DNA from 2 places in the Anaerobacillus sp. QJM3NY_17 genome. Region 1 is predicted to be linked to the other one. Evidence: riboswitches for the same ligand, from Rfam matches in the RefSeq annotation. Region 1 holds a riboswitch; the other holds the start of a gene.
What was found. A riboswitch is a leader RNA that binds a small molecule or an ion and turns the genes downstream of it on or off. The one in region 1 is predicted to bind cyclic di-GMP.
Positions count from the first base shown of each region.

Region 2: linked by a shared signal. The riboswitch ahead of AC0VYV_RS11200 (anti-repressor SinI family protein) and the one ahead of AC0VYV_RS05975 (HD-GYP domain-containing protein) in region 1 are both predicted to bind cyclic di-GMP.

Region 1 is NZ_CM149685.1:1,102,307-1,110,302, forward strand. It holds gene AC0VYV_RS05960 (STAS domain-containing protein) at 242-1,066, shown strand; gene AC0VYV_RS05965 (aldo/keto reductase) at 1,672-2,514, opposite strand; gene sda (sporulation histidine kinase inhibitor Sda) at 2,722-2,889, opposite strand; gene AC0VYV_RS05975 (HD-GYP domain-containing protein) at 2,948-3,589, opposite strand; cyclic di-GMP riboswitch class II at 3,601-3,684, opposite strand; gene AC0VYV_RS05980 (FAD-dependent oxidoreductase) at 3,820-5,352, shown strand; gene AC0VYV_RS05985 (CBO0543 family protein) at 5,378-5,941, opposite strand; gene AC0VYV_RS05990 (VOC family protein) at 6,147-6,566, shown strand; gene AC0VYV_RS05995 (YceI family protein) at 6,625-7,155, opposite strand; gene AC0VYV_RS06000 (superoxide dismutase family protein) at 7,431-7,996, shown strand, end outside.
Region 2 is NZ_CM149685.1:2,095,571-2,103,566, forward strand. It holds gene egtB (ergothioneine biosynthesis protein EgtB) at 1-741, shown strand, start outside; gene egtD (L-histidine N(alpha)-methyltransferase) at 738-1,709, shown strand; gene AC0VYV_RS11190 (thioredoxin family protein) at 1,787-2,101, shown strand; gene AC0VYV_RS11195 (hypothetical protein) at 2,134-2,364, opposite strand; cyclic di-GMP riboswitch class I at 2,590-2,678, shown strand; gene AC0VYV_RS11200 (anti-repressor SinI family protein) at 2,704-2,841, shown strand; gene AC0VYV_RS11205 (glycine--tRNA ligase) at 3,223-4,605, shown strand; gene AC0VYV_RS11210 (HAD-IA family hydrolase) at 4,731-5,300, shown strand; gene AC0VYV_RS11215 (MFS transporter) at 5,388-6,794, shown strand; gene gltC (glutamate biosynthesis transcriptional regulator GltC) at 6,840-7,745, opposite strand; gene gltB (glutamate synthase large subunit) at 7,922-7,996, shown strand, end outside.

The sequences.
Region 1 (7,996 bases):
CGGGTTATGTTTTAAGGTGAAAATCATCATTTATAAGCTATTTTAGAACAGAAAATAACTCTAATAAAAGTCTCACAATTATATCCTTAAAATAACTCTTGAAAAATCACCGTTAGGTGGTTTTTTTTGCGTCTAATAATGAATTAAGTATCTTAAAAAAACCTAGGAGGATTTACTGCATAATAGTATAGCTTGTTTTATAATAAAAGCAACTAGTTTATAACTATAGGAGGAGAGGCAATTGCAATCGATTACGTATGAAGATTCTTTCCAATTCATCGAATTTTTCGAAGCAAACATCCAAGTCTTTACAGATACGCTCCTAAAGGAAGCTGTCAACGTTAAAGATAAGATCTATGAAATACTAAGAGTAGGCAATATCGATCTTGTTACTAATGCTCAAACACTCGTAGTTTATATCATTGAAGAGAATGATCAGGACCTTCACGCATTTGCGGAACAAGAAGGAATTGCCTGGGCAACACATTCCCTTGCTATCTCTTTTAAATTAGAGTGGGTACAAGCTATACGTCGAACACTGTGGATGTTTTTTCAAAAATATACCGAGGAAAGTAATGATAAGGATTTTAATTTCTTTGAAATGGAAAAACAAATTAACAACCGAGTAGACTACTTTTTGAATTCCTTTTTCATAAGTTATACGAAATATAAAGATTCGCTTATAAAGGCTCAGAGAGAACTAGTTGAAAATCTTTCAGTACCAATTATTCCAATAAACCACTCAGTAAGCATTCTCCCTTTAATAGGAGCAATTGACGCTCAACGAACCGAAATACTTGAGGATAAGGTATTATCCGTAATAAGCGAAATGCGTATCCAAACTTTGATTATGGACTTGTCCGGAGTTGCAGAAATAAGGCGTGAAGAGGTTTACCGATTGATTCAAATCATTGATGGCGCCTCACTAATGGGGTGTAACACTGTCATAACCGGATTAAGGAAGGAAGTTGTAAGGAAAGTAACGGAGCTTGGCATTAAATTAGGTGAAGAAATCAAAACGTTAGGTACGTTACAGCAGGCATTAGGGAAATATTTTATTGCTTAATGATGCTTACCTGTGTTTATAGATACTATGATAATAAATTAAAAGACGGACCCAAAAGAACGATCCGCCAATTATATATCTAGTTATTCTGTTTTTTAAAGCAACCGTTCGTAATATAAAGTTAGCCAGACTTTTCTGGTTAACTTTTTTATATGTTCTTACTATAGCGGTGATGGGGGCTGAACGTTGCGCATCTGAGGCTCTATTCCCGTTAGGTAAACAGTTCACTCCCTACTTGTACATACATAAGGCTTAAAATCCAAGCTCCCTTTAACTAACCTTCGAGTTAATCGAAGAAAAGAAGTTTCTCTCTTTTTACATTTCACCATATAATTTCCATATTATCCATTCATTATCTACCGAAATTGAAGTCGATTTCAAGTACTAATTCTGAAGCGTACAATGGATGTCTAAATGATATTCTAAAAATGGTTGAAAGATACAACCAAAACAGCAACACCATGGAAAAGTAAAGAGTCTGATTTAGCTATCAAATCAGACTCTAGAACAGTATATATTTGTATATTTGCAGCTCTAAACAGAACCTGTTATGGCTGCAGGGCATCCTATTCTAGTTGGTTAGTTGAATCGTTAGATGGAGAAATTTAAAATTCTTCATAAGTAGCTGGATCTTGATCATTCAATCGTCCATTTGGTTTCGTTAATTCAGCCATCATCGCCATTTCTGTTTCATTTAAAGAAAAGTCAAAAATAGAGAGGTTCTCAAGCTGACGTTCTGGAGAAGAAGATTTAGGAATCGGGATGGATCCTAATTGATAATGCCAGCGTAAAATCACCTGAGAGACTGATTTGTTATGTTGATTTGCAATTTGACTGATCGTTTCATTTTCTAAAATGTCAGTCACTCGAGCTAGCGGACTCCAGGATTGTGTTTTGATGTTGTTTTGTTGATGAAATCTTCTCTGATCTTCCTGGTTGAAGAAGGGGTGTAGTTCGATTTGATTGATGCTTGGCTTTACGCCGGTTTCCTTTTCCAATTGCTCTAGATGCTCCGGAAGGAAATTACATACGCCAATCGAGCGAATGAGTCCCCATTTCTTAGCGTCAATTAAAGCTTGCCAAGCTTCTGGATAAAGACCTTGTTTAGGGTTCGGCCAGTGAATGAGGTACAAATCGTAATAATCCAGGTTGGCTCTATATAACGACTCTTGAATGGCTGTAACAGCTTTCTTATATTCTTGATAGCGACCTGGTAATTTAGAAGTGACGCGCAGTTCATTTCTAGGAACTGTACTTCGACGAATGGCTTCGCCTACGGTTCCTTCGTTTTCGTAATTGTAAGCTGTATCGATGAGGCGATAGCCAACGTCAATCGCACTATTAATAGCGGTTGCCCCTTCATTTCCATTTAGCAAGTAAGTACCGAAACCGATAGCGGGTAGTGTAAGTCCATCATTCAACGTTAGTTCTGGGATTGATTCCTTCAACAAAGATCATTCCTTTCAATAATAATTAACTTTTTTATCTCACTTTAAATCTACCACTTCCTAAAAAATGCAAACATATGTAAGCGTATTAACAGTAAATTTATTTGTGAAGGGAGATGAAATCAATTAGAATTCATCAAAAAAAGCTTATTGGCCAGTTGTGACCAGATAAGCTTTTTTTATATAGCGTCATGAGAGGCTGTCTCATCAAGTGAAATTGGCGATTTGTTCGTAACACTCCGTACGTGTTTGGGGAGGATTGATGCCTCTTCGGATGATTTCGCTCGTTAACATTTCAATAAAAGCTTCATCTAATTGAAGAGTATACGCATCACAAAATGCAATTAGTAAATCCTTAGTTGATAAGAGTCGCAATCTATTCGCCCTCCCTATTGTATTTGGTTTTGTTTAAACGGTTATTGAATAGCGCTGCTTAATTTTGACGTTTGGCATAATCAAAATAATGAAGCAGAACCTTTTTCCCTTTTAGCCGTTTTTCCAAATAAGAGATAAACAAGGAGGTAGTGGATGGCTCATAGAAGTTATTCCGATGAACGTTAATTTCATGAATGGCTGATTGGTCAGAACGTTTTGGACGATAAGCTCGATCAGACGTCATCGCAATGAAGCTATCGATGACTCGAAGAATCGAAACAAATCGAGGAATTTGCTCATATTGTAATTGATAAGGATAGCCAGTACCATCGCTATTCTCATGATGATTTAGTATAAGAGACGGCTCAATATCAATCTCTGGAAAATCATTAAGTAGCTCTATTCCAAACTCTGGATGCCGCTCGACATACTCTTTCTCATAAAGGGTTAGTGGGCTCTTTTTTTGAAGAATTTCTGTTGGGACAAGTAGTTTACCGATGTCATGTAGCAAAACAGACTCAAGAAAGCGCCGTTTCAACAGTGATCGGAAATTGTAATGCAAACAGAAATCAATAAAGTAGCTCGTAGTTTGTACTGAATGGAGAAAGCTATGAGGGTCGTGACGTCTTAGGAGTTCCATCATTCGCAGTGTGTGTGATGAAAATAAATTAGCGTGCCCGTACAATGTACACTTTTCCATGTTCATTCTCCTTTTTAAGGAGCCGGTTGCACTACTTGCTCCCTATCACTCAAGTGCCCAGGCTAGAATGATAGTTCATCGCATTCTCTTTTTTTGTGGTTCTCTTACTGAGGTATCTTGACATAAGGATATACTTATATAATAAATACCATAAAAAGGTGAATTTGTTAACTGTTTTCTTTGATTTTTCAGTTTTTTTATTTGGAATGCCAATGAAAGGAGATTGAGAAATGAGTTCTGACGTACTAATTGTTGGCGCAGGTCCTACGGGTCTTGTATTAGCACTCCACCTAGCGAAATATGGAGTTTCATTTCGGATCATCGAGAAAAATGAGGGACCCGGAGAAGCATCGCGTGCGCTAATTGTACACGCTAGAACCCTAGAATTTTATAACCAAATGGGCTTCGCGGAAGAAGTCATCCACCGGGGGATTAAATTGAAGTCTATCCAATTTCGAGAAGGAATGAAAGCAAAAGCCAACATCAATTTTCACGATCTTGGAAAAGGATTAAGTCCTTTCCCATTTGCCCTAAGCTATCCGCAAGATGATCACGAGCAGCTGCTAATTAACAAATTAGCCGACGAAGGCGTTGAGGTAGAATGGAAGACAGAGTTGGTTTCATTTATGGATGAAGGGGACCATGTTCAAGCCGTTATTAAAAAAGATAATAAGGAAGAGCGGAGTGAGTTTTCATATATATGCGGGTGTGATGGAGCACACAGTACCGTTCGAAGAGAAGTTGCTTTTGATTTTCCAGGTGGAACGTATGAGGAACTGTTTTTTGTGGCAGATGTTAAAGCGAACACTGGCCAGTTATCTGAAAGTAGTTTAAATGTGTATTTAGATTCTGACACCTTTTACCTGTTCATGCCAGTTAGAAGCACGGGAATGGAGCGGATTATTGGAATAGTTCCTCGCCATTTAACCGATCAAAGCTCAGTTGCGTTCAAGGATTTCCAGTCGCTGATCGAGCAGAGAACAGGCATAACGATTCAGCATGTGAACTGGTTCCAAACGTACAAAGTTCATCATCGCGTTAGCAGTCATTTTAGAAAAGGACGTGCCTTTATTGCCGGAGATGCTGGGCACATTCATAGCCCGGCTGGCGGACAGGGCATGAACACCGGGATTGGGGACGCGGTGAACTTAGCGTGGAAGCTAGCCGCAGTGCTGCTTCAGAAAGCGGATGAAGCTATTCTTGATACGTTTGAAAAGGAGCGCATTGGCTTTGCGAGAACGCTAATCGATACAACAGATCGAGCATTTACTTCTATTATAGGCGATCACATGACGAGCAGATTACTGCGCAAAATCGTTATACCGAACGTGGCTCCATTTGCGCTTCGTTCCTTTTCAATTGCTCGAAAAGCAGCCTTTAGAAGGCTTTCTCAAATCAACATTCATTATCGCGAAAGTCATCTTAGTGATGGTACAGCGGGGGAAGTTCATGGTGGAGATCGCCTGCCATGGATTCAAACAAATTCATGCAATAATTATGGAGCGCTTAAGTCAATGGATTGGCAGCTTCACGTATATGGTCAGGCAAATGAAGCCGTTAAGGATTTTGCCAGGGTATCTGGATATGCTCTATATGAGTTTAGCTTTGAAAAAGCAATGACGAAAAAAGGATTGCAGGAAAATGCGCTGTACCTGATCCGTCCGGATGGTTATGTAGCCTTAGCGGATAGTGAACAGAAAGTGGAAAGATTGAAGCAGTACGTATCAAAATTCAATATTTTATCTTTATATAAGGAGACTTAAGTGCAAAGTTCAGTTATTTTTGTCCTTAAGTCTCCCTGCTTTGTTTAGACATTGTGATGAAAATATCGGTAATCACTTTTGCTACATATATAACGAATAAGTAAGCCCCTAATAAAACAAACCAATTCGTGTATAACTTAAAGAGGTCGAGCCAAATTAAAATCGGTTTGAAAATAAATGTGAATCCTAAAGCAGAAAGCGTGCCATATAACCAATAGTTTTTCTTATGTGATAAGCACCACTGATAAAGCAAAATAAAGTATACAGGGACAAGAGCCCCATCGATACTAATGCTTGCAGGTAATTGCGGAATCGCAATATAAGGGTAGTCCCACCAGGATTTACGAACACCTAATGCATCCACATAAGCAGCTATGACGTGAACGGAATACCCAAAAAATCCAAGCAGAAAAATGTTGCGCCGATCGATTCGAAAATAAAGAACCACAAGCGGCACTAAGATGAACGCTAAAATAAGCCAGAACTGCCAGGTTGTATAGTCAGAATAACTTTGCCAATAATGATTCGCTTTCTCTTCAAGCTCTCTTCGCAACGATACAAGTTGATCAAACTGCTGTTGTCGATCCATGATGAACACCACCTTTAGGGATAGTATTCATCGGACAAATAGTTGTTATTACGATTTTCAGAAAAATTTTTATGGCAAGCACTTAACAGTGAAAGTGGTGATTTTTCTTATTTTTTGTGAAAAATCATTTATGCATAAGGAGTTTGAGTTTTTATAGCGAAATGATTTAGAAGTGGAGTTTCATTATTCTAAAGGGAGTGATCGAATGGTTCAAACGGCGAAGCACGTGTTTGTGAATTTACCAGTCAAGGATCTCGATAAATCCATCGCTTTTTTCTCTGAAATTGGCTTTGAATTTAACCCACAGTTTACAGATGAGAATGCGACGTGCATGGTGATCAATGAAAATACATTTGTTATGTTACTTGTAGAGGAATTCTTCAAGACATTTACGAAGAAGAACCTTACGAACGCCAGAGAATCAACGGAAGTCATAATGGCCCTTTCTGCAGAAAGCAATGATGAGGTGGATCAAATGGTGAATCGTGCGCTTGCAGCTGGAGGTAAAGCTTCGAATGATCCCATCGATCATGGATTCATGTATGCCTGGAGTTTTCAGGACATTGATGGGCACTTGTGGGAAGTGATGCATATGGATGAAAGTGCAATTGAGCAGGGAGAATAGCTTCATAAACCAAAACACCTCATCCGTTAGGGGATGAGGTGTTTCCGTATGCTTTCACTTATTCAGCTACAACAAACTCAAAGTTACCTTCGAATTTCACGTCTTTCCCAAGCAAGAACCCGCCTGTTTCCATCGCTGCATTATACGTCATGCCGTAAGCTTCACGATTCACCTTACCGGAAACGTCAAAACCAGCTACTGTGCTACCGTCAAGTGGGCTTTTGGATTTGCCGTTATATTCGACTGTGAACGTTTCTTCTTTCGTTACGCCTTTAATCGTGAAATCTCCTGTTACATCGTACTCTTCGTCAGATTTCTTAGTAATCGACTTACTTTGGAAGACCATATTTGGGTATTGATCCGCTTCAAAGAAATCGCCAGAGCGAAGATGACCGTCACGATCTTCGTTACCTGTATCGATTGATTTTACAGAGATAGTGACTTTAATGTTTGCGGAAGTCAGGTTATCAAGATCGCCGTTGAAATCGACGTCAAAGTCAGTAAATTCACCTTTTGCTTTTGATACCATCATATGCTTGATTTGAAAATCTAAACTGCTGTGAACCTTATCTAGTGTTAAAGTAGCCATTGAAAAATTCCTCCTCAGGATTGTTGCTTTTAGTATAGATTAAAGATAACGTAATTTTATCTCGAAGTCAAGATACTTTAAGTTAAGACATTATAAATATTCTTTCAATATTTCGTGGAACTTTTTATCCATGTTTAAAACGTCTTGCCTCATACTAAAGCCTCTTTTTAGTCATAATCCGGTAGTTAATTGGAAGGAATTTGGATTTGTCGGGTTTACTGAATGAAAAGTGGTGTCATGATGGTAAGTATAAAGGGAGAAAAGGAGCTGTTTCGATGAAAAGATGGACGATTCTTTTACTAATGATGAGTGTACTACTTGTGTTAGCCGCCTGTGGAGGAGGTAACGAAGAAGGAACAACAGATAACGAACCGGAAACGACAACGGAAAATGCTGGTGAAAGCGAGCAGGAGCAAATGGATACGATCACTGTGACTATGAAGAATCAGGACGATGAAGAGATTGGGACGGCCGAGTTGATGGAACATGACGGCGCAACGATGATCAGTCTTGATGTTAGTGATTTACCAGAAGGAGAGCACGGTTTTCATATTCATGAGACTGGATCATGTGAAGCGCCAGATTTCAAATCGGCAGGCGGTCATTATAATCCAGGGGATAAGGAACATGGTACAGAATCTGATGATGGACCACACGCAGGAGATATGGAAAATATCGAAGTGGCCGAAGACGGAACACTACAAACCGATATTATGAATGATAAAGTAACCCTAAAAGCAGGAGAAGAAAATTCGTTGCTAAAAGAAGGCGGAACAGCCATTGTCATTCATGCTGGTGCAGATGATATGGAATCACAGCCATCAGGAGATGCCGGAGATCG
Region 2 (7,996 bases), 990 kb from region 1:
ACACCATTAGAGTGGATCTCATTTGAGGGAGGGCTGATTGAAACGGGTGTAAATGAAGATGATGGTTTTTCCTTTGATAATGAACGTCCAATACATAAATCTTGGCTTGAGCCATTTAAGTTAGCGACTAGAACAGTAACGAACGGGGAATATCTTGCGTTTATTAAAGCTGGTGGTTATAAAGAAGCGACATACTGGTTATCAGATGGTTGGGCAACAGTAAAGAAAGAAAATTGGCAAGCACCGTTGCATTGGGTTGAAAAGGATGGGGAGTGGTATACCTTTACGCTTCATGGGTTAGTTCCACTAAATTTAGAAGAACCTGTTACACATATTAGCTACTACGAAGCTGAAGCATATGCAAGCTTTGTAGGTAAAAGACTTCCTTCTGAGTCCGAATGGGAACTTGCAGTTCGCGATCAGCCGATTGCAGGTAATTTTGTTGAAGATGGCATCTATCATCCCGTTGCATCGGTCAAGGAAAATGAAGGTATAATTAAAAAAGCCTATGGAGATGTGTGGGAATGGACGAAAAGTCCTTATATGCCTTACCCAGGTAATAAACCGCTTGACGGGGCGTTGGGTGAGTATAATGCAAAATTCATGAGCAGTCAGATGATTCTAAGAGGCGGATCATGTGTTACCTCCGTAACTCATATTCGCCCGACCTATCGAAATTTCTTTGGTCCAGATAAACGCTGGCAGTTTACCGGCATTCGTCTTGCAGATGATGAGCTATGATAAAAACTTCGCCAAGTATTCAGCTAGTTGATCTTTTACCAGAACAATCTGATCGACTTCAAGAAGTTTTAAAGGGATTGACAGCTCCTAATAAGAAGCTTGAGCCTAAATTTCTTTATGATCAATATGGATCTGAGCTATTTGAAGAAATCACACAGCTAGAAGAATATTATCCGACTCGAACGGAACTTGGAATAATGGAAGAGTCTCTTGATGATATTCTTGCTTACATTGGCGAAGAATCTAGGGTTATTGAATTTGGAAGTGGGGCAAGTCGCAAAATCAGACTTCTTCTTGAATCTGGATTGATTCAAGAATATAGTCCTATTGATATATCGAAAACATTTTTGAAAGAGTCTGCAGCACAATTGGCATTTGATTATCCTAACATTAAAATTACTGGTATTGTTGCGGATTATACAAATGCCTTTCATCTGCCGGAACATCTGCTTGATCCTTCTAAAAAAAAGACGGTCTTTTTTCCCGGTTCTACAATCGGTAATTTTGAGAAGCAAGAAGCAGAAAGGTTTTTATCAAGAATTTCGAGTACACTATCAAGTAATGATGGATTATTAATTGGAGTTGATCTAAAGAAATCGCCATCTCTTCTGCATCGTGCTTATAATGATAGCAAGGGAGTAACTGCAAAGTTTAATTTAAACATGCTTCGTCATTTGAATCTTTCGTTAGGGGCGAATTTCTCCCTAGATCAGTTTGAGCATTACGCCTATTATAATGCTAATCTGGGAAGGGTTGAGATGCATCTTGTCAGTATGCTAGAGCAAATGGTGACCGTTGGTGATCAACATATCCATTTTGAGAACCATGAAACGATTCATACGGAGAATTCCTATAAATATAGTCTAGAGGAATTTAAACTGTTAGCAGAGAATTCAGGTTTCACATCAATGAAAACATGGACTGATCAAGAACAGCTCTTCAGTTTGCACTATCTTAGTGTGAAATAACGTAAGCTTTCTTACAGACATTCAATGATTATTTCGATATAATTGTTAATGAAGATATAGGTGAAGGAGAGATAATCATGAAGAAGATTGAAACAGCTGATTCTTATCAGTCATTCATTAACAATAATGACGTATCCATTCTAAAATATGAAGCTAACTGGTGCCCGGATTGCAAGCGCCTTGACTTTTTTATTGATGATATAATGAATGCTCATCATGAAAAACAATGGGCTCAAATCGATATTGAACAATTCCCTGAAATTACAGAGGAAAATGATGTTATGGGTATCCCGAGCCTTCTTGTCTATAAAGACGGCAAAAAGATTGGTCACTTGCATAGTGCGAATACCAAAAACCCAGATCAGGTGAAAGAATATTTAAGTCAATTCTAAACAAAAGAGAAGGTTGCGAAGGCAACCTTCTTTTATTTTGTTAGAACATATTCAATGGAGCCGTCGATTAATGAATGAACAAATGCAACTGTATATCCAATGCTAAGGTAAGTAGAAAGTGTCTCACTACAATGGGGATGTAATGGTTCTGTTGGGGCATGAAGACTTTTATACATGGTTTTTACGGTACTAGAGGTGGGTTCACAACGAAGTAGTACAACGTGTTTGCCGCTCCAGGCGGTACTAATATGATTTCTCTGCATATCACTCTTCCTTTGTGAAAAATATATTCAGGGAATACAGTTAGGATATGAGTGAAATCCTAGGATGTTAGAAGTAGAAATGAAAATTTAAAAATATTTTGAATTTTCATCAGATAACTGGTATATTAGTAGCATATAACGTCAAACTTCTCGATAATCGCATTTATTCACTAAAAAGTTGTGTGTTTTGTAAGTTTAAGGTCGGAATGTGTCAGTTCTGAATTCTCCAGACAAGGGCAAACCATCCTAAAGGGTGGGACGCAAAGACACAGGTCTAATGTTGGTTCTCCAACGATGACGGCTGGTCCTCCTGGAAAACCCAAGAAGGAGGAGAAAAGAATGACCATGGCGAAACCTAAGCCTAAGAAGGTACTTGATCAAGAATGGGTTATTCTCATGAGGGCTGCCAGGGAACTTGGATTGAAGAAAGAAGAGGTACAGGCATTCTTAAGACAAGACAAAAACCGACATCTATGAATATACATAAATGAATGACGGCCTTTAAGGTCGTTTTTTTGTGATAAGCTTTGATGAAAGCAAATACGGTGTGAAATGAATAATCCTTGACTTTAGGGCAATATTTTTTGTATCATATGTCATATCAATTGCATACATAAACCATACTAACTATGAAGGATAAATAGTAGTCAGAATAACCTTGACTTTAGCGATTCGGGGACGGTGGAAGCCCGAACGAGGTCTGATGAAACGGCAGTCTGGAGTTACGTTTCTCAAAGTGGATGCCTTATTTGCATCAACTAGGGTGGAACCGCGGGTGCATAAGCTCTCGTCCCTGGACATTTTTTGTCCATGGATTGGGAGCTTTTTATATTGATTGAGAAAAAAGGAGAGAATGACATGACAATTTCAATGGATCAGATCGTTTCAGTATCAAAGCACAGAGGATTTATTTTCCCTGGTTCTGATATTTACGGTGGACTAGCAAATACGTGGGATTATGGACCACTTGGGGTAGAACTTAAGAAAAATATTAAAGATGCATGGTGGAAGAAGTTTGTTCAAGAATCACCTTATAACAGTGGTCTAGATGCCGCCATTCTAATGAATCCAAAAACGTGGGAAGCTTCAGGTCATTTAGGTAATTTCAATGATCCTTTAATTGATTGCAAAAGCTGTAAAACACGTCATCGTGCAGATAAATTAATTGAGGACGCTCTTTCTACTGATGAAGAGGACATGATTGCAGACGGCCTTTCATTTGAAGAAATGGAGCGTTTGATGAAAGAAAATCATATTACTTGCCCTGAGTGTGGCAGTGAAGATTTCACAGAAATTCGTCAATTTGATCTTATGTTTAAAACCCATCAAGGTGTAACTAAATCGAGCACGAGTGAAATTTACCTTCGCCCAGAAACGGCGCAGGGAATCTTCGTAAACTTTAAAAATGTTCAACGCTCTATGCGTAAGAAAGTGCCTTTTGGTATTGCGCAAGTTGGAAAAAGCTTCCGAAATGAAATTACACCAGGTAACTTTACATTCCGTACTCGTGAATTTGAACAAATGGAGCTTGAATTCTTCTGTAAGCCAGGTAACGAATTAGAGTGGCATGAGTATTGGAAAGAGTACTGCAAAAACTGGCTTCTAAATCTTGGTGTAAAAGAAGATAGCATCCGACTGCGTGAGCATGCAGAAGATGAGCTGTCGCATTATAGTAATGCAACAACTGATATCGAGTACAAGTTCCCATTTGGCTGGGGCGAACTTTGGGGTGTTGCTTCACGAACAGATTACGACTTAAAGCAGCATATGGAACATTCCAATGAAGATTTCACTTATCACGATCAACAAACAGGGGAGAAGTATGTGCCTTATTGCATTGAGCCTTCACTTGGTGCTGACCGCGTCACTCTTGCTTTCTTGATTGAAGCATATGAGGAACAGGAGCTTGAAGATGGCACAACTAGAAGTGTGATGCACTTCCATCCAGCGATCGCTCCGTTTAAAGCTGCTGTATTCCCTCTATCTAAGAAGCTTTCTGAAGAAGCGCGTGCTGTTCATGCGGAACTTTCGAAATACTTTATGGTTGATTATGATGAGGCTGGCTCAATTGGTAAACGTTACCGTCGTCATGATGAAGTTGGTACACCGTACGCTATTACATTTGATTTTGATTCTGTTGAAGACCAACAAGTGACGATTCGTGACCGTGACACAATGGAACAAAAGAGAATGCCGATTTCTGAACTGAAAAGCTTTCTTGAAGAAAAAACACAATTTTAATGTAGGAAGCCGCTCAAAATACGAGCGGCTTTTCTTTATAATGAAGAATAACAATGATTCTTATTGATCGTTTACCCACGAGATTAAGCTAACTTGTTGTATAACTAATAAGGAGTGAATAGTAAGTGAAGATTCTATGGGATTTTGATGGCACATTATTTGATACATACCCTGCTTTTACAAAAGTGATGAAAGAATTAGTTTCTAAAGATGTAAAGGAAGAAGATATTTTAAAAGAGCTAAAAGTGTCTTTTCGTCATGCAACGGAAGTGTTTCATTTAACTGAAGAACAAATTAAAACGTTTCGTGAAATGGATAATGCTTTGTCACCAGAAGATAAACCACCATTTCCAGGTTTGAAAACAATCCTTCAAAAAGCTGAATTAAATGTTATTATGACTCATAAACCGCGTGAAGAGGTGATCACGATTTTAAAGTATTTTAATATGGAGCATTATTTCGCTGATCTTGTTGCCAGAGATGATGGATTTCCACGTAAGCCTGATCCTGCTTCCTATCACCATTTGAATAACAAGCATCAGCTTGACCTTGCCGTTGGTGACAGAGTACTCGATATTCTTCCTGCTAAAGAAGTGGGAATGAAAACGTGTTTATTTCAGAATGATTCTTCAGGCGCTGATCTATATGTTACTAATTATGAGGACTTGAAAAACCTGTTATGGCCATCTTCGTAAATAGCTTTTTATGGCCATTTAAAAGTTGAAGTCCTTCATATTCATATGTGATAATACACATATGAATATGAAGGGGATGGTTTTGCCGTGGATAAAAAGCTTCGGTTTATTTTAATTACATTCTTATTAGGTGTTTTTCTAGGCGCGCTTGATTCAGGGATCGTTTCTCCTGCCTTAACAACGCTTATAGAAGATCTTGGCATCGATTTGAAATGGACAGTTTGGGTCGTTACAATCTATACACTTGTTTATGCGGTAAGCATGCCGATTGTTGGAAAACTTGCTGACTTATTTGGAAGAAAGCGTATTTTTCTTGCTGGGATTACATTATTTGCACTAGGTTCCCTTCTTGCGGGATTTAGTCAATCACTGCCTGTTCTATTAGCAGGGAGAGCGATTCAAGCCCTCGGTGGAGGGGGAATCATACCAATAGCGAATGCTGTAATTGGAAGTAGTTTCCCGAAAGAAAAGCGAGGTATGGCCCTTGGTTTAGTTGGTGCTATGTTTGGCGTAGCAACTATACTAGGACCGAACGTAGGGGGGTTCTTCGTTGCACAGCTTAGCTGGCGCTGGATTTTCTTTATCAACCTTCCAATTGCTGTTGTAATTATCATAATGGGACTTAAACTTCCGGATGACCGAACAGAGAGTAAGAAACCTTCACTTGATTGGGGTGGGGCGCTTGTTCTATCATTTCTAATTGTGTCCCTTTTACTAGGTCTAACCAACCTTGAAACGAGTGAATTTCTTCAATCCATCCAATCATTGCTTGTATGGCCATTGTTACTTATCAGTCTTGTGCTTATTTACCCATTGATCAAGGTCGAAAAAGTGGCCGCAGACCCTATACTGAAATTAAGCTACTTTACTGATCGGAATATTGTTCTCGCATTACTTATTTCAACGATTACCGGCATTGGGATAATTAGTATGATTTTCGTACCGTCATTCTCTGAAATTATCTTGGCATTATCAAGGGGGCAGGGTGGTTATGTGATGACAATTTTAGCCGTTGCTTCTGGATTTGCAGCACCTATAGGTGGTGTTCTTCTTGATAAGTGGGGCGCCAAACAAGTTGTGTTATTAGGATTTTCATTAAGTCTTCTTGGCTCACTCGTCTTTACTTATCTAGCAGATGGATGGCTAACCCTTTCGCTTGGTATGGTGCTGTCTGGTGTTGGGATTGGATTTACAATGGGCACACCGCTTAATTACATTATCCTTGAGTTAACTCCTGATCGAGAAGCTGGCGCAGCGCTTTCTTTAGTAAGTTTATTTAGATCTGTTGGCACGTCGCTTGGTCCTGTTATCCTTGCAGGATTCATTGCGACTTCAGGTTCAAGTACATTTAGCGGTAGCAAAATAACGGATGGAGTAAGGGATATGATTCTATCAGGATATGAGCATATGTATCTAGCTGCTTCGGTTATATTTCTAACTGGACTTATTCTCGGCGTCTTTCTAAAAATGCCGGCAAAAGCCTCACAAAGTTAATTGATTTAAAAAACTATGTCGAGCGTATACGCTCGACATGGTTTTTTATTGTCCAAATCGGTTAAGAACTTCATAAAAATGGGTAAGAAATTCAAAAAACTTTCTTTCAGAAGGAGCTAACTCTCTTCCTTGCGGGATAATGACGCCGACTGTTCTCGTGACGTTTGGCTCTGATAACTCAATTTTGACTGTCTCACCTGGGAGCTGCTCAGATAGGGTAATCTCTGGTAGTAGACTTACGCCAAGTCCAGCTGCAACTAGTCCTTTAATCGTATCGATATCTTCACCTTCAAATGCAATACGTGGTTTGAATCCAACTTGCTGGCAGGCTGAAGTAACGAGATGATGCAGGGCATAACCAGAGCGAAACAGCACAAATGGTTCATTTTTTAATTGTCCGAGCCGTAGCATTGGATAATCGGCCAGGGGATGAGATATAGGGAGGAGGGCTAAAAGTTTTTCTGTGAAGAAAATATGTCCATCAACATCAGTTCGATCTTTCGGCACTGGGGACACGAAAGCAATATCTATCTCCCCTTTACTTACTGCATCGGTAAGATCTTGTACAGATCCCTGTCTTAATTGAAATCCAACGCTTGGATGCTCCTTTCGAAATGCAGAAATAACGGTAGGTAATGTTTTAGCGGCAAGGCTGTTTGGAAATCCAATTCGAATCGTCCCTGTATCAGGATTTAAAAATTCATATACAGCTTGTCTCGCGCGTTCGATTTCTGAAATGGCCGTTTCAGCATGATCCATAAAAATATGTCCTACTTGTGTTAGCTTTACATTCCGTCCTTCTCGAATAAATAACTGCACTCCAAGCTCAGATTCAAGATTGGCAATTTGTCTACTTACAGCTGATTGTGCGACGTGAAGGGAATTAGCTGCGTCTGTCACATGCTCCCGTTTCGCGACTTCCATAAAATAATACAGTTGCCTGAGTTCCATTTAAAGCAATCTCTCCTTTGATTCATATCAATATTAGATTAATTATATCTAAATTATATATTGGAAGCATTGGTTAAAGCAATGTACAATAAGTGTAGAATATTTAAACAATTTCGACGTTATGGCGTTAAAGCGAGAAACCATAATGAATTGGGATAAGAGCGAGGAGTGGGATTATGGATAGAAGTAACTTTCCAGAGAAACAAGGATTATATGATCCAATTCATGAGCATGACGCTTGTGGCATCGGA